DNA from 3 places in the Rahnella sp. WP5 genome. Region 2 is predicted to be linked to each of the others. Evidence: predicted binding sites of a transcription regulator. Region 2 holds the regulator's gene; each other region holds the start of a gene.
The links. The regulator PurR, encoded in region 2, represses purine synthesis genes. The targets are predictions, from matches to a motif close to CANGCAAACGTTTGCNTG.
Positions count from the first base shown of each region.

Region 1 (7,100 bases), on a different contig from region 2:
CCAGTATTGCACCTGCGAATCATGCAGTCCGGTGGTGACCAGCATATGCGGATATGCCTGCGCGCGAACCTGATCATATGGGCTGTATTGCAGCATATAGTCATAATACGCTTTGTCGTTCGGGTTGCCCCACTCGTCATATTCACCGGTGGTCAGTGGAATGGATTCATCAAGCATGGTGGTCACCACGTCAACGAACGGCACCTGTGCCACAATGCCGCGATACAATTCTGGCGCCTGATTAATAATCGCGCCCATCAGCAAACCGCCTGCACTGCCGCCCATGGCGTAAACCTGCCCGGCGTCACCGTAGCCTTCAGCAACCAGTTCTTTGGTCACATCAATGAAGTCATGAAAAGTGTTGAGTTTGTTGAACAGTTTGCCATCGTCATACCATTGCTGGCCCAACTCAGCGCCACCGCGGATGTGCGCCAGTACGAAAACAAATCCTCTGTCGAGTAAACTCAGACGGCTGCCACTGAACGCCGGATCCATACTGCTGCCATAGGAACCGTAACCGTAAACCAGTAACGGATTTTCATTCGGCTTAAACAGTTCGCGGCGATACACCAGCGACACCGGCACTTTCACGCCGTCACGTGCCGTGACCCAGACACGTTCGCTGCGGTAATTTGCCGCATCAAAATCTTTCACTTCCTGCTGCTTGAGCAGCGTACGGTCATGCGTATCCAGATCGAGTTCAAACAACGAGCTCGGCATGGTCATGGAAGAATAACCATAACGCAGCAATGAGGTGTCCGGCTCCGGGTTGTACGCCAGCCAGGTGGTATAGGTCGGATCGTCAAACGCCAGCGATTTTTCCTCGCCGGTTTTCCAGTGGATCTGACGCAATTGCGTCAGCCCCTGATGACGTTCTTCCACCACCAGCCAGTCACGGAACAGGCTGAAGCCTTCAAGCATCACTTCAATACGCGGCGCAATCAGCGTCTGCCAGTTTGCTTCCACGCCATCTTCACTCTTATAAAGTCCGAAGTTTTTGCCATCTTTATTGGAGCGGATGTAGAAATGCCCGAGGTAATGATCGAGAGCGTATTCATGATCTTTACGGCGTGAGAGAAACACCTGCGGTTTTGCCTGCGGATCATCGGCATCCAGCAGCAGGATCTCGGAAGTCGTGGTGCTGTCGAGGTGGATCAGAATGTATTTTTCAGACGTGGTTTTATCCAGCCCGACGTAAAACGTGTCGTCTTTCTCTTCATACACCAGCTTGTCGGTCTTAGGATCAGTGCCGACCACGTGGCGATAAACCTGATACGGCAGCAACGTTTTCTTGTGTTTGCGCACGTAATACAGTGTCTGAGAATCGTTCGCCCATTCGCTGCTGCCGGAGGTGTTTTTCAGCTGATCGTCAGTCCAGGTTTCGTCATCAAGTTTTTTGATGCGGATGTCGTACTGACGGCGCGAAAGAAAGTCTTCCGCCACGGCCATCAGTTTGTTATCAGGGCTGATATCCAGACCGCCCAGCGTGTAAAATTCGCTGTCTCTGGCACGTTCATTGCCATCAATCAGCGTGCTCCAGTTTTCATGTTCCGCTGCGGGCTGACGCAGATAAATGGCGTATTCGTTGCCCGGTTCATAGCGGGTCTGATAACGGTAGCCATGTTTCACGTAGGGAACGGAATGATCCTGTTGCGCAATACGCGCAACCATTTCGCCATACAGGGTTTCACGCAGCGCCTGATGCGGTTGCATGGCCTGTTCGGTATATTGGTTTTCAGCGGTCAGATACGCCAGAACCTGAGGATCGGCGCGGTCATCATCACGCAGCCAGTAATAGTTATCGACGCGGTCATCGCCGTGTACGCTCAGGGTTTGCGGGCGTTTTTCAGCCTTTGGAGGTGTCATCATCTCGGGATCTCTTTGTCCTCTTTGCGGTGTGACAAGAGTGACAGGTTTAGGCAGGGAAACCAAGAGACGTCAATGCAGGGAAATAATGCGTCCGCTAAGAAATAACGGACGCAACCGGAAGTGCAGAAAGGCTATACCGGCGTGCTGTAGCTGATTTCGCCGATCTGGCAGTTGAGGGTCACCTGATAGGTTTTATCAGTGTGATCACCGCGCACTTTTAGCGGGATATTCCATCTGGCGTTATTGCCGCTGATGCTGTCAGTCACCACCCACGCGACCGGCGTGGAAGTGCCGAGCACTTTTTTATCTGCATCCCAGCGCGGAATACGGTTTTGCAGGAAATCACGTTTAACCAGTGCTGCCACTTCATCTTTTGTGGCCGTGGAACAGGGTGTTACCGTTGCCGTTCTCACTTCAGGCTCATCGGCCTGTGCAACCTGGCTCAGACCGCTCATTCCTGCAACGGCCATCACAACGCCCAAGATTATCTTTTTCATCGTTCGTCTTCCCAGTCTTTGTCGTTCATTCAGTTGACCTTGCCGGACAATATCCCTACATAAGACAAGGTCATCGCTTGCGTTAGATAATATAATCCTCAACAAGGCAATAACACAACATTAACAACAAGACGACCAATGCAAAGCGATAAGAAACCCGGTTAACGCAAGATAATGGCTTTGCAATTCTTGCCTTTAATTTTCCCTTCCTGCAAACGTTGCAGCGCTTTCTTAGCGCTCTTCTGACGAATCGCCACATAAGCATGAACCGGGAACATATCGATTTTACCGACTTCAGCTGCGGTCAGCCCGGCGTCACCGGTCAGCGCGCCCAGAATATCGCCGGGACGGATTTTGGCTTTACGGCCGCCATCGATGCATAACGTTGCCATTTCAGGATCAAGCGCCACCGGGGCGGCGGCCAGTGCCTGCGCTGCGGGCTGCCAGGTAAACCGCTGGCGGGTGTAATCTTCCAGCGCCGTTACACGCGGCATTTCCTGCGGTGTCACGAGACTGACGGCCAGACCACTGGTGCCCGCACGACCGGTACGGCCCACGCGGTGAACGTGAACTTCCGGGTCGAAAGACAGCTCGTAATTAATGACCAGGCCGAGCTGTTTAATGTCCAGCCCGCGCGCCGCCACATCTGTCGCCACCAGTACGCGGCAACTGCCGTTGGAGAAACGCACCAGTACGCGGTCGCGGTCACGCTGCTCGAGGTCGCCGTTCAGCGCCAGCGCACTGATGCCTTTCGCCTTCAGGTCATCACAAACATCCTGACAGTCACGTTTGGTGTTACAGAACACCACACAGGAAGTCGGCTGATACTGATACAGCACTGCGGCCAGCAGCGATAAGCGCTGATGTTTGTCGGCTTCGATGAAAATCTGCCTGATATCAGCAATGTCATCTTCACCTTCGATTTCTACCTTCAGCGGCTGACGCTGAAATTTAGAACTGATGCGCTCAATGCCGTCCGGATACGTCGCGGAGAACAGCAGCGTCTGGCGATCCTGCGGCGTATAACTGACGACATCTTCGATATCTTCGCTAAAGCCCATATCCAGCATGCGGTCCGCTTCATCCAGCACCAGTACTTTCAGTTCGTCCAGTTTCAGCGTGCCTTTACGCAAATGCTCCTGAATACGGCCCGGCGTACCCACCACAATGTGCGGCGGATGGACCAGCGATTCAAGCTGTGGCCCGATTGCCTGGCCACCGCACAGAGTCAGAATTTTGATGTTTTGGGTAAAACGCGCCAGACGGCGTAATTCTTTGCTGACCTGATCGGCCAGTTCGCGGGTCGGACACAATACCAGCGCCTGAGCGACGAACTGTGAAACGGTAATGCTGTTCAGTAAACCGATACCGAAAGCGGCTGTTTTACCGCTGCCGGTTTTGGCTTTGGCGCGGACGTCCTGACCCAGCAGGATGGCAGGCAACGACGCTTCCTGAATCGGGGTCATTTCGGTGTAACCCAGTTCATTCAGGTTAGAAAGTTGCTCAACGGGTAATGTCAGGGCAGAAAAGGAATGCGTGCTCAAGGGCGATAACTCTTTATGTGAGGCAAAAATCGGGACAGCGGCAGGAAGCCTGACGCCATGGTTTGGGTAAATGATAACAGAGACGCCCGCAGACTGCCTTAAACGGCAGAAAACAGGCTAAAAAAATCCTGCTTTTATTCCCGCTTAAATTTATCAACAGCACTGCGCAATCGTTTTCGTCGACAATAATTTCAGATATACTGCGCGCCGAAATTCCTATTTTCCTTCACACAGATCTGGGTACGAAGCTATGTTAACCATTGGTACTGCACTGCGCACTGGCGCCACCCGCGTCATGTTATTAGGCTCCGGCGAACTGGGCAAAGAAGTGGCGATTGAATGCCAGCGACTGGGTCTGGAAGTGATCGCCGTTGATCGCTACGCCGATGCACCCGCGATGCAGGTCGCCCATCGCAGCCATGTCATTAATATGCTGGATGGCGATGCACTGAAACAGGTTATCGAAAGCGAACACCCTGATTTTATCGTGCCGGAAATCGAAGCGATTGCCACCAGCATGCTGGTCGAGCTGGAAAAACAGGGTCACAACGTCGTGCCTTGTGCTGAAGCGACACGCCTGACCATGAACCGCGAAGGCATCCGTCGTCTGGCTGCCGAAACGCTGAAGCTGCCCACTTCCACTTATCAGTTTGCCGATGATGAAGCGGCTTTCCGTGAGGCGATCGACGCCATCGGCTATCCGTGCATTATCAAACCGGTGATGAGCTCTTCCGGTAAAGGTCAGAGCCTGATCCGCAGTGCCGATCAGTTACAGGCGGCATGGGATTATGCCCAACAAGGTGGCCGTGCTGGCGGCGGACGGGTCATCCTCGAAGGTCTGGTGAAGTTTGATTTTGAAATTACCCTGCTGACGATCAGCGCCGTTGATGGCATTCATTTCTGTGCGCCAATCGGACACCGTCAGGAAGACGGTGATTACCGCGAATCCTGGCAGCCACAGCAGATGACAGACCTTGCATTGCAGCGCGCCAAAGACATCGCAGAGAAAGTGGTGAAAGCGTTGGGCGGTAAAGGCCTGTTTGGCGTTGAACTGTTTGTTTGTGGTGATGAAGTGATCTTCAGCGAAGTGTCACCTCGCCCGCACGACACCGGGATGGTGACGCTGATTTCTCAGGATTTATCAGAGTTCGCCCTGCATGTGCGCGCATTCCTCGGTCTGCCGGTGGGCAATATCCGCCAGTTCGGCCCTTCCGCTTCTGCCGTAATCCTGCCGGAACTGACCAGCAGCAACGTGACGTTTACCGGCCTGGGAAACGCACTGACCGGTTACAACCAGATCCGTCTGTTCGGTAAGCCGGAAATCAGTGGTAAGCGCCGTCTTGGCGTAGCGCTGGCGACGGCGGACAACGTTGAAGACGCCGTGGAACAGGCCAAACAGGCAGCGGCGGCAGTGGTGGTTAAAGGCTAATCCATTCCTGACGCTGAGATGAAAAAAAACCGGACGCCTGAAAAGAGTCCGGTTTTTCTTTGCAGCAAAGGGAAACTGCGGAGCAACGTTTTATTCGTCGTCTTCGTCATCAAAAATGACGGTCACACGGTCGCCTTTATGCGTTTCGCGGATTTCTTCTGCAACTGTCGCAATGGCTTCGCCGCTGCTCATGCCGTTTTCCATTAACTGGCGGATACGATCGGCGGCCTGTTCTTGTTCGTGATGTGATAATGAAGGCATACCTGTCAGCATGGGAGTGTCCTGTTGTACGGGTGATAATAAAAAGCCCGCGCAGTGCGGGGTTGCACAGTATACGCCTTATTCACGCAAATCGCCTGCGCTGCTTTCAGGCAGCCCGATCTGTGTTAGGATCCTGAAAAATAGTCACTGCGCCAGAGAAACTCATACCCGTCATGCCATTCGCCCAACCCGTTGTTTTCCATTCATTACCTTATCAGCCCGATGCAATAACTGAACGGTTCGCGCCGCTTTCTGCTTTGCCGTGGGCGATGTTACTGCATTCAGGTTCGGCACAGCACCAGCATAATCGTTTCGATATTCTGGTGGCCGATCCGCTGATCACGCTGACCACACGTGGCAAGCTAACGCAGATTGAGCACAACGGCATGGCCGAAACCCGGGCAGAAGATCCGTTTGCTTTACTGGAAGAGCAAATGGCAGTGGCCGGTTTACAGGCAGAAAGTTCAGCGGATTTTCCTTTTCTGGGCGGCGCACTGGGTTTGTTCGGTTATGACCTGGGGCGCAGGATAGAAACATTGCCTGAAACTGCAGAACGGGATATTGACCTGCCGGATATGGCGGCAGGGATTTATGACTGGGCGCTGATTGCCGATCACCATTTACAGCGCCTGACGCTGATTTGCCAGGGTGACATTTCTGAACGTTTACGCTGGCTGGCCCAGTACCAACCTGTTCCTTCTCCTGCGCCTTTCCGTTTACATGCGCCGTGGCGGGCAAATATGAGCCGCGAAGAATACGGTGAGAAATTCCGTAAGATTCAGGAATATATTCACAGTGGTGATTGCTATCAGATCAATCTGGCTCAGCGGTTTTCGACAGAATACAGCGGCGATGAATGGCAGGCTTTCCTGCGCCTCAATCAGGCTAACCGCGCCCCTTTCTCCGCGTTTCTGCGTCTGCCGGAAAATGCCGTTGTCTGTCTTTCTCCCGAGCGTTTCATCTGGCTGAAAGACGCTGAAATCCAGACCCGCCCGATTAAGGGAACGCTGCCGCGCTGCGAAGATCCGACTGAGGATATGCAGCAGGCAGAACGACTGGCGGCATCGGAAAAGGATCGCGCCGAGAACCTGATGATAGTCGACTTGCTGCGCAACGATATTGGCCGCGTGGCGACACCCGGCAGTGTGCGGGTGCCGGAGCTGTTCGTTGTGGAGCCCTTCCCCGCCGTCCATCATCTGGTCAGCACGATCACCGCCCGGTTACCCGAAACCTGTCACGCCAGCGCCTTATTGCGTGCCTGTTTCCCCGGTGGCTCCATTACCGGTGCGCCCAAAGTGCGTGCCATGGAAATTATCGAAGAACTTGAACCGCAACGGCGCAACGGCTATTGCGGCAGCATTGCATATCTGAGTTGCTGCGGCACGATGGACAGCAATATCACCATCCGCACATTGCTCACCGCACAGGGCAAAATTTACTGCTGGGCGGGTGGCGGGATCGTCGCTGACAGTCAGGAACAGGCGGAATATCAGGAAACTT
Region 1 is NZ_KN050721.1:714,930-722,029, reverse strand. Features, by position in the region: gene EX31_RS24750 (S9 family peptidase) at 1-1,869, opposite strand, end outside; gene yebF (protein YebF) at 2,001-2,366, opposite strand; gene dbpA (ATP-dependent RNA helicase DbpA) at 2,528-3,910, opposite strand; gene purT (formate-dependent phosphoribosylglycinamide formyltransferase) at 4,161-5,339, shown strand; gene EX31_RS24730 (YoaH family protein) at 5,430-5,612, opposite strand; gene pabB (aminodeoxychorismate synthase component 1) at 5,774-7,100, shown strand, end outside.
Region 1: purT (formate-dependent phosphoribosylglycinamide formyltransferase) is a predicted target of PurR. The motif match lies at 4,074-4,091, and genes of this name have one in related genera.

Region 2 (7,100 bases):
AATTCGAGCTGCTGAGCCACACACCCTCCGCAAATAACGGTGAACATTTATTCAAGACGCTTTCCTGCTATCCCGCAAGGTAATTTACGTCTTATGTTTCATTCTTCAAATATCTGCAACACAGACCTGCTACCGTCCGTTTAGCCGTTTTCACCTGTCGGAAAATGGCCCTACTGTTTCGCAAGCCCTCACCAAGAAAACAGAGGTTTGCCCTCACCTCAGCCGGCACCCGCCGGCTCTTTTTCAATCTTTTTTGCCCTTAAAGTATGGATGCAAACCTGAAATCAGGATGCGTTTGGTGAAAAAGCACCGTGCGCGTAGTCACAAACAGGTCAGATGCGATAGAAAGGTGGCATTAAGAAAGGGTCGGGTGACGTGAAAGTTATCCATGAACGTCTTACCGATCAGTCCATTAACGTCGGAGTTATTGAAATGACCAAGCTTTTCACCCCCATTGTTGTCGGTAAAAACACGTTGTCTAACCGTGTCTTTATGGCACCGCTTACCCGTCTGCGCAGCATCGAACCGGGTGACATCCCTACACCGCTCATGGGCGAATATTACGCACAGCGTCACAGTTCTGGCCTGATCATTACTGAAGCCACTCAGGTTTCATTCCAGGCGAAAGGGTATGCCGGCGCACCTGGCCTGCATACGCCGGAACAAGTCGCTGCATGGAAAAAAATCGTGGACGGCGTACATCAGAAAGACGGACGCATTGCGGTTCAGCTGTGGCACACCGGACGTATCTCGCATAACAGCGTTCAGCCTGACAACCAGACACCGGTCGCGCCTTCGGCCGTCAACCCGAACACGCGGACCAGCTTGCGTGATGAGCAAGGTCACGCCATTCGTGTCGATTGCCCGACACCGCGTGCCTTAGCGCTCAGCGAAATTCCGGGGATCGTGAATGATTTCCGTCATGCTGCCGCCTGCTCCGCCGAAGCTGGTTTCGATTACATCGAACTGCATGCCGCGCACGGCTATCTGCTGCATCAGTTTATGTCTCCGGCGTCCAACCTGCGTGAAGATGAATACGGCGGCAGCATTGAAAACCGTACCCGTCTGACGCTGGAAGTGGTTGATGCTGCCATCGGGGCTATTGGCGCTGAACGTGTGGGCATCCGCATTTCGCCAATGGGTCCCTTCAACGGGCTGGATAACGGCGAAGATCAGGAACAGGCGGCTATCTACCTGCTCGATGAACTGAACAAGCGCAAACTCGCTTACCTGCATATCTCCGAACCGGACTGGGCTGGCGGCAAACCTTACTCCACGGAATTCCGGGCAGTGATCCGTGCGCATTATCAGGGTGTGATTGTGGGGGCGGGTGCTTACACCGCAGAAAAAGGCGAAGAACTGATCGAAAAAGGTTATATCGATGCCGTGGCATTTGGCCGCAGCTATATCGCTAACCCTGATCTGGTTGAGCGCCTGAAATCTCATGCGCCTCTCAACGAACCCAAACCGGAAACTTTCTACGGCGGCGGTGCGCAAGGCTATACCGATTATCCGACACTGTAATAATTAAAAAAGAGTGATTCACTCCTTGCAGCAGAAGAGGCCCTCCTTCTGCTGTTTTTTTTGGTCAGTCATTCAACAAGCCGTCGCCGTAATACAGACAAAACGGCGGCTATCAGTTAGGCTTGACCCGTTAACTCTCATCCTGCAAATAAAGAGGAACCTATGCGTTTACTCCACACCATGCTTCGCGTTGGCGATCTGCAACGTGCTATCAGCTTCTATACCGATGTTTTAGGTATGCGTTTGCTGCGTACCAGCGAAAACACTGAATATAAATACTCTCTGGCTTTCGTCGGTTATACCGAAGAAAGTGAAGGTGCAGTGATCGAGCTGACCTATAACTGGGGCGTCGACAGCTACGACATCGGCACGGCTTACGGTCATATCGCATTGGGCGTTGATAACGTCGCGCAAACCTGTGATGACATCCGTAATGCAGGGGGGAAAGTGACCCGTGAAGCCGGCCCGGTCAAAGGCGGATCTACCATTATCGCGTTTGTAGAAGATCCGGACGGCTATAAAATCGAGCTGATCGAATCCAAACACGCAGGTCAGGGGCTGGGGAATTAATCTTCCCCGAACACTGACAGGGGCGCAATCGCGCCCTTTTTTATTGACCCATTTTTGCCACAACCCTGCAAGTGGCGGCAAAATTTGCCATAATGCGTGCTGAATTCGATGAAGATAAGAAACTAATGGCCGAGAATAGTGACATTAACGCCCTGAGAGGCCGTTTTCGTGGTTTTTATCCCGTGGTTATCGACGTAGAAACCGCCGGATTTAATGCCAAAACCGATGCGCTGCTGGAAATTGCAGCCATCACCCTGAAGATGGATGAGGACGGCTGGCTGCAAAGCGATGAGACCGTGCATTTCCACGTCGAGCCCTTTGAAGGCGCGATACTGGTGCCGGAAGCCCTGGCGTTTAACGGTATCGATCCGACCAATCCGTTACGCGGTGCAGTCAGTGAATATGAAGCCCTGCATGAGATTTTCAAAGTCATCCGTAAAGGGATGAAAGAGCAAAACTGTAACCGCGCGATCATCGTGGCGCACAACGCCAATTTTGATCACAGCTTCCTGATGGCAGCGGCTGAACGTGCCGGACTGAAACGTAATCCGTTCCACCCTTTTGCCACGTTTGATACCGCCGCATTAAGCGGGCTGGTGCTTGGGCAAACGGTGCTGGCAAAAGCCTGTATCAGCGCGGGCATCGTCTTTGACAGCAGCCAGGCACATTCTGCGTTGTATGACACCGAGCGCACAGCCGAGTTGTTCTGCGAGCTGGTCAACCGCTGGAAACGCTTAGGCGGCTGGCCTCTGGCGCTTTCAGACGAAGAAGTCGAAGACGAAACAGCATCGGAAGAAAATCAGCAATAACAACTTTTGCACCGAACTGAAGACAAAAAAAGAGCGACATCATGTCGCTCTTTTTACTTTCCGGCCGAAAAACCGTTAGTCTTCTGTCGTATTACTCTCTTCAGAAGATTTGTATTTCTCAGCGGTTTCTTTGATCAACTGCTGCAGTTCGCCGCGCTGGAACATCTCAACCACGATGTCGCAGCCGCCAACCAGTTCACCGTCAACCCACAGTTGCGGGAACGTTGGCCAGTTAGCAAATTTTGGCATCTCAGCACGGATGTCCGGGTTCTGCAGGATATCCACGTAAGCGAAACGCTCGCCACAGGCTGAAAGCGCCTGAACAGCCTGAGCGGAGAAACCGCAGCTTGGCAGTTTTGGCGAACCTTTCATGTACAGCAGAATCGGGTTTTCAGAAACTTGCTTCTGAATTTTTTCAATTGTTGGAGTGGTCATTTCTTGCTTCCTCAAGCCGGTACAGGCTGTCACGATCATTACTCTTCACGCGCAGCATAAAGAGACGGTGCGCAATCACAATACCTTCTATTGTAACGATGGCAGCCATCAGATAAAAACGCCATTTTTTGTGGGGTCTTTCTCAATACTGGCATTTTATTTAACAATCTTTAATGTGTGCGCTCAGGCTCACATCTTTAAACATTCATTGAGAATAACATTTTTGACGTTCACCGATAACGCCAGATTTGCAAAATTCCATTCTTTAACTCAAATATTAACACCATGAAAAGTGGTTATTTTTTTGACTAAAAATGGCGGTTATTTCGACATAAAAAAAGCCATTAACTTTTTCTCACAATATGATCTAGAATCGAGTCAATTCGTGCTTTTTTGTCAGGTTCTTTTAGGCAATACTCTGACATCCCTGATGTTTAACCTACCACTCATGGTAACGAAGCTATGCGCTTACTGTTCACGCTTTTTGTGCTGCTCTTTACCCAGCTATTTCTGAATATGGCACATGCATCGCCGCAGACACGTGTTTCTGCCGATCAGCGTAAAAGCCATGTTAATCAGGCTGCACCTGAAGAACGGCGAAAGCGAAAAACGGTGGCCGCGAAAACCAGTAAAAAAACTAAAATCGCGCCAGTGACAGAACAAAAAATTCAGGACAAGAATTCGAAGAAGAAAGTTAAAAGCACCGAACTGGCTAAACGAAAGACCACGACGGAGAAAAGTGTCAAAACGACCCGGGCCGAAAGTAAAAAAGAAAAGACACTGAAGACCACGCGGGCCGAAAGCAAAACAGAGAAACACGTCAAAACCCGTTCACTCGCGAAAAACAGCACAGAAAGGGTCAGTAAAAAAGAAGCGTATGGCCGGCACCGTAAAGGTAAAAAGCCTGAAGAAGACAGCAAACCGATTACGCTAAGTGCAACGCATAAAAAACGCTATCAGCATGCCCAGCAAACGGCGATGACCAAACTGATGCATCAGGTAGGAAAACCGTATCGCTGGGGCGGAACCTCGCCGAATACCGGTTTTGATTGCAGCGGCTTAGTCTATTACGCCTACAAAGATTTGATCCGTATTAAGATGCCACGCACAGCGAATGAAATGTATCACCTGCGCGATGCGGCTCCGGTTAAACGCGGCGAACTTGAAAGCGGTGATCTGGTGTTCTTCAGAATCAATAACCGCGGCGCAGCAGACCATGTTGGTGTTTACGTGGGGAACGGCAAGTTTATTCAGTCTCCAAGAACGGGCGAAGACATTAAAATCACCTCTCTCGGCGACGATTACTGGCAAGATCATTATGTGGGTGCACGCCGGGTAATGACGCCGAAAACGATCCGATAATAAACAATTCGTTAAGTCTGAAGTTTCGCTAATCAGCCATTGAATAGCATTTAACGAAGAGTTTCTGCAGGGAAGAGTATCGGCGGTAACGGCCACTGCGTAAAATTGAAAAGGGCGATTCCTGTAACAGGAATCGCCCTTTTTTATCGCGGTTCACTTACTGAATCAGTTCATCACCGCAGTGAAGCTGAAAGCGATAATCATAAGCAAAGCGCATACCGTGGTGATCAACGATAATTTCAGGTTGCTGTCCATCAAACCCCCTTTCGGATCAAATTGTGGCATTTTTTAAGCCACACTAATTGTGTGCCAACGCATTTTCGCATAATTAACATTTAAAATCTTGTGCTGAATGACAATGTATCCCTGAGAATTTTACTTCCACTTTCCTGCATTATAAGAGAAAATTGTCGGTTAACACGCCTGTGTGCCGGTTGATTTCACCCGAGAGTATTTCACGCCTCATTCTGAAGAATCCACCCAACGATTTCACTGCCCTTTTAGAAGCCAGCAGTGAGATCCACGCAAGCAAACGATTAACATAATGCTAACGTGCTGAAACACGTGAGTTCAGGAGTCATTGTTTACATGGCAACGATTAAAGATGTCGCAAAGCGCGCTGGCGTTTCCACTACAACCGTGTCGCACGTCATCAATAAAACACGTTTCGTCGCCGAAGAAACCAAAGAAGCGGTTCTCCTTGCAATCAAAGAGTTACATTACTCGCCGAGTGCTGTAGCCCGCAGTCTGAAGGTCAATAACACCAAAACGATCGGTCTGCTTGCCACCTCCAGCGAAGCGCCCTATTTTGCCGAAGTGATTGAAGCCGTAGAAAACAGCTGCTTCTCCAAAGGCTATACGCTGATTTTGTGTAACTCGCATAATAATCTGGAAAAACAACAAGCCTACCTGCAAATGCTGGCGCAAAAACGCGTCGATGGCTTGCTGGTGATGTGCGCGGAATATCCTGATGAGTTGCTCAATATGCTCGAGGAGCACCGTTCGATCCCAATGGTGGTCATGGACTGGGGCGAAGCGCGTAAGAACTTCACCGACAGCATTATTGATAATGCTTTCGAAGGGGGTTACATGGCCGGGCGTTATCTGATTGAACGCGGTCATCGTGATATTGGGGTGATCCCGGGCCAACTGGCACGTAATACCGGCGGTGGCCGCTTCCAGGGTTTTGTGAAAGCACTGACTGAAGCCAATATTCCGCTGCGTGACGAATGGGTAGTTCAGGGCGATTTCGAGCCAGAATCGGGCTATCAGGCGATGCATAAAATTCTGATGCAGAAGCACCGCCCGACTGCCGTATTCTGTGGTGGCGATGTGATGGCAATGGGCGCAATCTGTGCCGCAGACGAACTGGGCCTGCGCGTTCCTCAGGATATTTCCGTGATCGGTTACGACAATGTGCGTAACGCCCGCTACTTCTCCCCCGCGCTGACAACCGTGCATCAGCCGAAAGAACGTCTGGGTGAAATGGCCTTTACCATGTTGCTGGACAGAATTGTCAGTAAGCGTGAAGAGTCTCAGACCATTGAGGTGCATCCGAAACTGGTCGAACGCCGTTCCGTAGCCGATGGTCCGTACCGCGATTACCGCCGTTAACAGATATCGAACGCCTGCAGATGCAGGCGTTTTTTTTCTAATCGCGCAGCCATTCCTGATTCATGGTTTCTGTATCGCCCATATATTCCAGCAACCAGGCCAGCGAGGGTGACGGATTGCTTTGATCCCATGTCAGGCAACACGGGCTGTCGGGAAACGTATTTTCCAGCGTCAGCACCTGCAACTTTTTCTGTTCTATCCACGGCGTGACGCGATGAACCGGCATCATACCCACGCATAAGCCCTCGGTCAGGCATTCCAGCGCGCAGGTCCAGTCTGGCACGACCAGCCGCCGCTGGTTATCCAGCGTCCATGTATCCCGCTTAGGCAATGTCCGGGAGGTGTCTTCCAGACAGAGTGCAGGATAAGGCCGCAACTCATCATCATTCAGCGCGCCGGATAACTGCGCAAGCGGATGTTGCGGGCTGACGACGCAATGCCAGTCCATAAATCCCATGTCACGAAAACTGAAGCCCCCGCCAACCGGTATCGCGCGTGTAGCACCGATCGCCACGTCTGCCCGCCCGTCAACCAGCGCATCCCAGACACCATTAAACACTTCTGAGTGAATAATGAGTTCGGTGTCCGCAAAATGGCGGTAGAAATCGAGCACCAGACGCCGTGTCCGTGCGGGTTTTACAATCCGGTCAACCGCCACACGTAATTCGCCGCGCCAGCCGTTCGCCACCTGCTGACACTGCCGGCGCGTGGCTATCATTTTTTTTGTCAGAATCCGCGCTTCATCGACAAAAACCTTTCCCGCAGGCGTCAGTACCACGTCACGAT
Region 2 is NZ_JQJR01000014.1:19,533-26,632, forward strand. Features, by position in the region: gene EX31_RS13800 (DUF1289 domain-containing protein) at 1-20, opposite strand, end outside; gene EX31_RS13805 (alkene reductase) at 427-1,524, shown strand; gene gloA (lactoylglutathione lyase) at 1,687-2,094, shown strand; gene rnt (ribonuclease T) at 2,187-2,903, shown strand; gene EX31_RS13820 (Grx4 family monothiol glutaredoxin) at 2,979-3,338, opposite strand; gene EX31_RS26500 (hypothetical protein) at 3,319-3,447, opposite strand; gene EX31_RS13825 (C40 family peptidase) at 3,801-4,700, shown strand; gene EX31_RS26555 (cytochrome bd-I oxidase subunit CydH) at 4,866-4,985, opposite strand; gene purR (HTH-type transcriptional repressor PurR) at 5,289-6,314, shown strand; gene punR (DNA-binding transcriptional activator PunR) at 6,352-7,100, opposite strand, start outside.

Region 3 (7,100 bases), on a different contig from region 2:
GTACACCAGCACGATCGCCAGCACCAGAAGTAAGGCGAACGTCAGCAAAATTTTACCGATAAATCTCATCGTCTGGAGCCCTGTAACGGGAAAATGGAAAAAGATTCTTTGTTTATGCCGCAAACAGCGAATTTTCTCAACAGGTTAGCCAAATGGAGGCAATAAAAAGCGGCAGAGGTTCCAGACCCTCTGCCGCTGTTGCACGCGGATTACATCCTGCGTTTACTTCTCGTGAGGGAAAACCAGATTCAGAACAATCGCAGTAATGCCGCCCGCTGCAATGCCAGAAGAGAGAAGAGTTTTCAGCCAGTCCGGTGCGAATTGCAGGATCAGCGGCTGCTGAGAAACACCCATACCGACGGCGAGAGAAAGCGCCATGATCATAATCGCGCGGCGATTCAGACGCTCGCGGGAAACAATGCGCACACCCGAAGCGGCAATGGTACCGAACATCACGATGGTCGCGCCGCCCAGTACCGGTTCAGGAATATGCTGCACAAATCCCGCAACAGCCGGGAACAGCCCGAGGATGATCAGCATCAGCGCGACCACAAAACCGACATAGCGGCTGGCAACGCCGGTCAGTTGAATGACGCCGTTGTTCTGCCCGAAGCAGGAATTCGGGAAGGTGTTAAATACAGCAGAAAGCATCGAGTTCAGGCCATTGGCCAGAACGCCGCCTTTGATGCGCTTCATGTACAGCGGGCCGCTGACCGGTTGCTCAGAAACGTCCGAGGTTGCGGTAATATCACCGATGGTTTCCAGCGATGTCACCATGAAAATCAGCATCAGCGGGATCAGCAAATTCCAGTCAAAACCCAGTCCGTAATACAGCGGCGTTGGTAATGTTATCCAGTTGCTTTGCGCGGCTGGCGCAACGGTTGGCAACATGCCCGTCATCCAGGCCACCAGATAACCCACGGCCATGGCGATAACCAGAGAGGCGACACGCAGGTAAGGGTTACGTTGACGGTTCAGCAGAACAATCACTACCAGCACGACGGCAGCCAGCAGCAGATTTTTCGGTGCCCCGAATGTGTGATCGCTCATGGCCGCATAACCGCCGCCGATAGACGTCAGTCCGACCTGAATGAGTGAAAGCCCGATAATCATCACCACGATGCCGGAAACCAGCGGCGTAATGATGCGGCGTGCGAGATGCAGGAAACGGGAAAGAATGATTTCGGTGCAGGAAGCCAGCATCAGGGTGCCGAACAGCGCCGCCATCATGGTCGGCACATCTGCACCGCCATTTTTCAGCGCCATTCCGCCCATGATCAGCGGCGCAACAAAGTTAAAGCTGGTGCCCTGAATCGAGAGTAAACCCGAGCCGACCGGTCCCCAGGTTTTAATCTGCAAAATAGAAGCCAGGCCGGAGGCGAACAGCGACATGCTGATGATGTGCTGCGTGTCCTGCGCAGGCAAACCCAGCGCCTGGCAAATCAGTAGTGCTGGTGTGATTACCGCAACAAACATCGCCAGCAAATGCTGACAGGCGGCGAATAACGTTTGAGGTAATGGCGGGCGGTCCTCGAGCCGGTAAATCAGTTCACTTTTTTGCTGACGGGAGAGATCGGGTTGCTGTGTTTCTTGTTCTGCGGTTTGCGAACTCATGCTGTGGCATTCCAATAAGCGGCAAAGCGGGCATTTTTATTGAAATTAACGACAAAAGCAATCGTTTGCTAATGGCAATATTCCTCGACTGGTTTTGGATTGGACGGGATTTATGGCCTGTTTTTCTTGCCTGACGCAGCTTGAATGACTTCTAATTCAGCTTCTGGGAAAAAACATGTCAGTGAAGTTTTTATAACTCGATAATTTTATTGGATTTATTTTAAAATGGAGTTCGTCAATGATTCAACTCGACACCTACGGCACCCTGGTTGCCGCCACGTTGGTACTCCTTTTAGGACGGAAATGCGTCCAGTCGGTCAAATTCCTCAAAAAATACACCATTCCTGAACCCGTTGCCGGTGGTTTGCTGGTCGCTTTATTGTTACTGATCGCCAACCAGATATTCGGCTGGGAAGTCGGTTTCGACATGTCTTTAAAAGAGCCACTGATGCTGGCATTTTTTGCCACGATCGGTCTTAACGCCAATCTGGCAAGTCTGCGGGCAGGCGGCAAATCGCTGTTTCTGCTGGTGTTTGTCGTCGTGGGCTTACTGCTTTTGCAAAATGCCATCGGTATCGGAATGGCGAAAATGCTCGGGCTGGATCCGCTGATGGGGTTGCTGGCGGGGTCGATTACCCTTTCAGGTGGCCACGGCACCGGCGCGGCATGGAGCAAGCTGTTTATCGAGCGTTATGGCTTTGAAAATGCGACGGAAGTCGCGATGGCTTGCGCAACTTTTGGTCTGGTGCTCGGCGGTATTATTGGGGGGCCGGTAGCGCGCTATCTGGTCAGCCATTCTTCCACCCCCAACGGAAACCCCGAGGATATGGTCGACCCGAGCGCATTTGAGAAACCGTCGATTGGCAGGATGATTACGCCACTGGTGATGGTTGAAACCATTGCCCTGATCGCGATTTGCCTGATGGCTGGGACATATACCGCCAGTCTGTTGCAAGGCTCGGCATTTGAAATCCCAACCTTTGTCTGCGTGCTCTTCGTTGGTGTGATCCTGAGTAATATGCTGGCATGGCTCGGTTTTTATCGTGTCTTCGACCGTGCGGTATCCGTGCTGGGTAACGTCAGTTTGTCACTGTTCCTTGCCATGGCATTGATGAGCCTTAAGTTGTGGGAGATGGCGGCACTCGCCTTGCCGATGATGGCAATTCTTATCGTTCAAGCCCTCGCGATGGCGCTTTACGCGATTTTCGTGACTTATCGCGTGATGGGGAAAAACTACGATGCGGCGGTGTTGGCGGCAGGACACTGTGGTTTCGGGCTGGGTGCCACCCCGACGGCCATTGCCAATATGCAGGCGATCACCAACCAGTTTGGCCCTTCGCATCTGGCGTTTCTGGTGGTGCCGATGGTGGGCGCATTCTTCATCGATATCGCCAATGCGATTGTGATTAAACTCTACCTGATGCTGCCTGTATTCCCGGCTATCAGCTAAAAAAACAGGCACAGAAACATCGCTTCTGTGCCTGACTATTCCTTCCCGTCGGGTTTATTGTGCCGCGTCCGCCTTCTCAGTGAACACCTGTTCGGCCTCAGCGGCTTTTTCCTGCGTCAGTAACTGCTTCTCGTAGACCTTGAAGAATGGATAATAAATTACCATCGACAGTGCCATCAGCAGGATAACCAGAACCGACACTTTGAAATCCCAGCCCATCGCCCAGGCCGCCCCGATCGGTGCCGGCGATGTCCAGGGGACCAGTGAAATCATATGCGGGAGCAGATCCGTCGATACGGCCAGATAGGCGATAACGGCATTGACCATCGGTGCCAGCAGGAAGGGAATGAAAAATACCGGATTCATGACGATAGGTGTGCCAAAAATCACCGGCTCATTGATATTGAAACAGCTTGGCACCAGACTGAGTTTCCCCATGGTGCGCAGATGCGCTGACTTACTGCGACAAAACAGCAGCACCAGTCCCATTGTCGCGCCGGACCCGCCAATCACGATCAGGAAATTCCAGAATGCCTCGGTCATGATGTGCGTCATGGGTAAACCGGCAGCGAGATCTGTCTGATTCAGCCCGAGATTGGTTAACCAAAAAGCCTGCAACATGCCAGATACAATGGCCGAGCCATGAATGCCGGCGAACCACAACAGGTGGCAAATCAGCACGGCGAGAAGTACGGCAGGCAGCGAGTCTGCGGCAGAAATCAGGGGTTCGAACAGCGCCATAATCGCCTGTGGCAGCAACATATCAAACCCTGACTGGACCAGTAAGCTCAGCGGGAAAAGTGTAATCACCACGGCCACAATCGGGATCAGCAAATCAAACGAATGCTTAATGTTTGAAGGTACCTGTTCGGGTAAACGGATACCGATATTGTATTTTTTCAATAACCGCGTCAGTTCGGTGACATAAATCGCCACCAGAATAGCCGTAAAGATCCCCACGCCGCCCAGCGCCGCCGTCGACATCTTTTCATCAATCTGCGGTGCTGCGACCAGCAGGAAAGACATCAGCGCCAGCATTGCGGTCATGAACGGGTCTAGCTTGTAACTTCTTGCCAGATTGTAGGCAATCGATGCCGAGATGTAGATGGACATAATGCCCATCGTCATATTGAACGGCGTCAGGATCTGCACTTCATATTTTGCCGAGAGCGCCAGCCAGCTTCTGGCGAAGCCCCATGAAGATTCGGGCGAAAATGGCGGGTGAACAAAAACCAGTAAAAACGAACCAACAATCATAAAGGGCATTGCTGAGATGAAGCCATCACGCACTGCCATGACATGTCGCTGTGAGGATAATCGCGCGGCGAAGGGGCTGATTTTCTGTTCTATAAAAGTGAAGAGGGATTGGCTGATACTCATGATGATTTGGCCTTATGTTGAGGACATCAGACAGGGTTGCCTTAATTATCATCAGTGTAGTGACGGGAGGTGAAACCGGTTACCGGCTTTTCCCCACTCTGTGAAGGTTATCAAATAACCAGTGCGGAGAGTGGTTTTGGGGGCGCAATAGGGAAAAGAGAAGAGAATATGTTGGAAACAAAACATCATTTTTAATAATGATTTGATGAAGTGAATGAGCGAAAAGAGAGATCAGGCGTTGGTGTAACGGACTCTTTCTGGCAGCCAGCGCTCAATCAGAGCTTTGGCATGATCAGGGAATTGTTGCTGCAGATAACGCGCAATGCGCTGTACATCCGGGATCATCGCCTGATCACGTAATAAATCAGCGACTTTAAATTCAGCGCTGCCGGTCTGACGCGTGCCCAGTAGTTCACCCGGCCCGCGGATTTCCAAATCCTGCTGTGCGATAACAAAGCCATCGTTGCTGTCGCGTAAAACCTGCAAACGTTTCTGCGCCGTTTTGCTGAGCGGCGTTTTGTAGAGCAGTACACAGTGAGAAGCAACGGCACCACGTCCAACGCGCCCACGTAACTGGTGCAACTGCGCCAGCCCTAAACGCTCCGGGTTTTCGATAATCATCAGGCTGGCATTCGGTACGTCAACGCCGACTTCAATGACAGTCGTTGCCACCAGAAGCTGCACTTCACCCTGTTTGAATGCCTGCATAACGGCCTGCTTTTCCTGGGCTTTCATACGACCGTGAACCAGTCCGATATTCAGCGCCGGAAGTGCTTCTTTCAGGCCTTCCCATGTGGCTTCAGCGGCCTGCGCTTCCAGCATTTCCGATTCTTCAATCAGCGTACACACCCAATAAGCCTGACGATTTTCCTGCTCGCAGGCACTTTTGACACGGCTGATAATGTCACTGCGGCGGGTGTCCGGAATGGCGACGGTAGTCACCGGCGTGCGGCCTGGCGGGAGTTCGTCGATCACAGAGGTATCAAGATCAGCGTAAGCCGTCATTGCCAGTGTGCGTGGGATCGGCGTGGCGGTCATGATCAACTGATGTGGATGGAAGCCCTGTTGCAGACCTTTTTCCCACAACGCCAGACGCTGATGCACACCGAAACGGTGCTGTTCATCGATAATGACCAGCGAAAGTGACGAGAACAAAACCTGTTCCTGGAAGATAGCGTGCGTTCCCACCACCATCGACACCTGTCCGCTGGCGATCGCATCCTGCTGTGCCTGCCGGGCTTTACCCTTTTGTTTGCCCGCCAGCCAGCCAACCTGAATACCCAGTGGCTCAAACCACTGACGGAAATTATTGGCATGCTGTTCGGCCAGCAATTCTGTCGGCGCCATTAATCCGACCTGTTGGCCCTGAGCAATAGCGCAAAGTGCGGCGAGGGCGGCTACCAGCGTTTTACCTGATCCCACGTCGCCCTGCACCAGACGCATCATAGGATAACTTTTTGCCAGGTCCTGTTCAATTTCTGCCACAACCCGTGCTTGCGCACCGGTCGGGCTGAAAGGAAGCGACGCGAGGAACTGATTTTTCAGGCGGTCGTCATGATGCAACGGCAGCGCTTTATAACTCTGTGTACCGGCGCGGACAGCCAGCATACTGAGATTATGTGCCAGAAGTTCTTCCATAATCAGGCGGCGTTGAGCCGGATGATGACCTTTTTCAAGGTCTGCAAGCTGGATATCTGGCGGCGGGCGGTGCAGCAAATGCAGCGCCTGAGGAAGCGGGATCAGCGAACGACTCAGTTCCTCTGGCAACAGTTCGGCGACAGGTACGGTGTCGAGCAGTTCAAGTGCCTGATCCGTCAGTTTACGCAAGGTCGCCTGGCGGATACCTTCCGTTGTCGGATAAACCGGCGTCAGTGATTCCTGCAGAACGACTTCGCTGTTTTCACCCTGAATGCGGTATTCCGGATGGATGATTTCAGCACCGATCGTGCCGCGTTTGATTTCACCATAAGCGGTAACACGGCGACCTGTTGCCAGGCTGTTTTTCATCGCGGCGTTAAAGTTGAAGAAGCGTAACGTCGCCATGCCAGTGCCGTCACTTATCTGACAGGTCAGCATTCTGCGGCGGCCAAAACTGATATCACTACGCAACACTTCGCCTTCTATGGTCGCGAAAATGCCGGGCTGTAAATCATTGATGGTGTAAAGGCGGGTACGATCTTCATAGCGTAAAGGAAGATGAAGCAGTAAATCCTGAATAGTTTCAAGGCCGAGTTTGGCGAGCTTGTCTGCCTGACTGGCTCCGACGCCGGAAAGCGACGTCAGCGGGATGGCGTCGAGCAGGCGGCCTTTCATCTTTTTTTGACCGTCATTTGCATCGCCGACCACCATTCATCATCGGCAATGATTTGCCCGTGATCGTCAATGAAAGGGCGGGGAAGCTTCTTTCGCTTCGCCACATTGGACAGAACGGGATAGCCGCCTTCAAACAGCAGTCGCTGCTGTTCCTTCTCGCTCAGCAGACTGCTGTCGCGGCGATACATACCGGCGTTTTCGCGCTGGCGCTGGGCTTCGTACAGGATAAGCGCCGAGGCAACGGAGACGTTCAGAGATTGCACCATACCAATCATCGGAATGATGATATCGCTGTCAGCCAGCGCTAACGCTTCAGGTGTGATACCGGTTTTCTCCTGACCCA
Region 3 is NZ_JQJR01000020.1:15,823-22,922, reverse strand. Features, by position in the region: gene EX31_RS15840 (AsmA family protein) at 1-69, opposite strand, end outside; gene EX31_RS15835 (nucleobase:cation symporter-2 family protein) at 223-1,614, opposite strand; gene gltS (sodium/glutamate symporter) at 1,853-3,064, shown strand; gene EX31_RS15825 (PTS sugar transporter subunit IIC) at 3,119-4,444, opposite strand; gene recG (ATP-dependent DNA helicase RecG) at 4,676-6,757, opposite strand; gene trmH (tRNA (guanosine(18)-2'-O)-methyltransferase TrmH) at 6,754-7,100, opposite strand, start outside.
Region 3: EX31_RS15835 (nucleobase:cation symporter-2 family protein) is a predicted target of PurR. The motif match lies at 1,669-1,686, and genes of this name have one in related genera.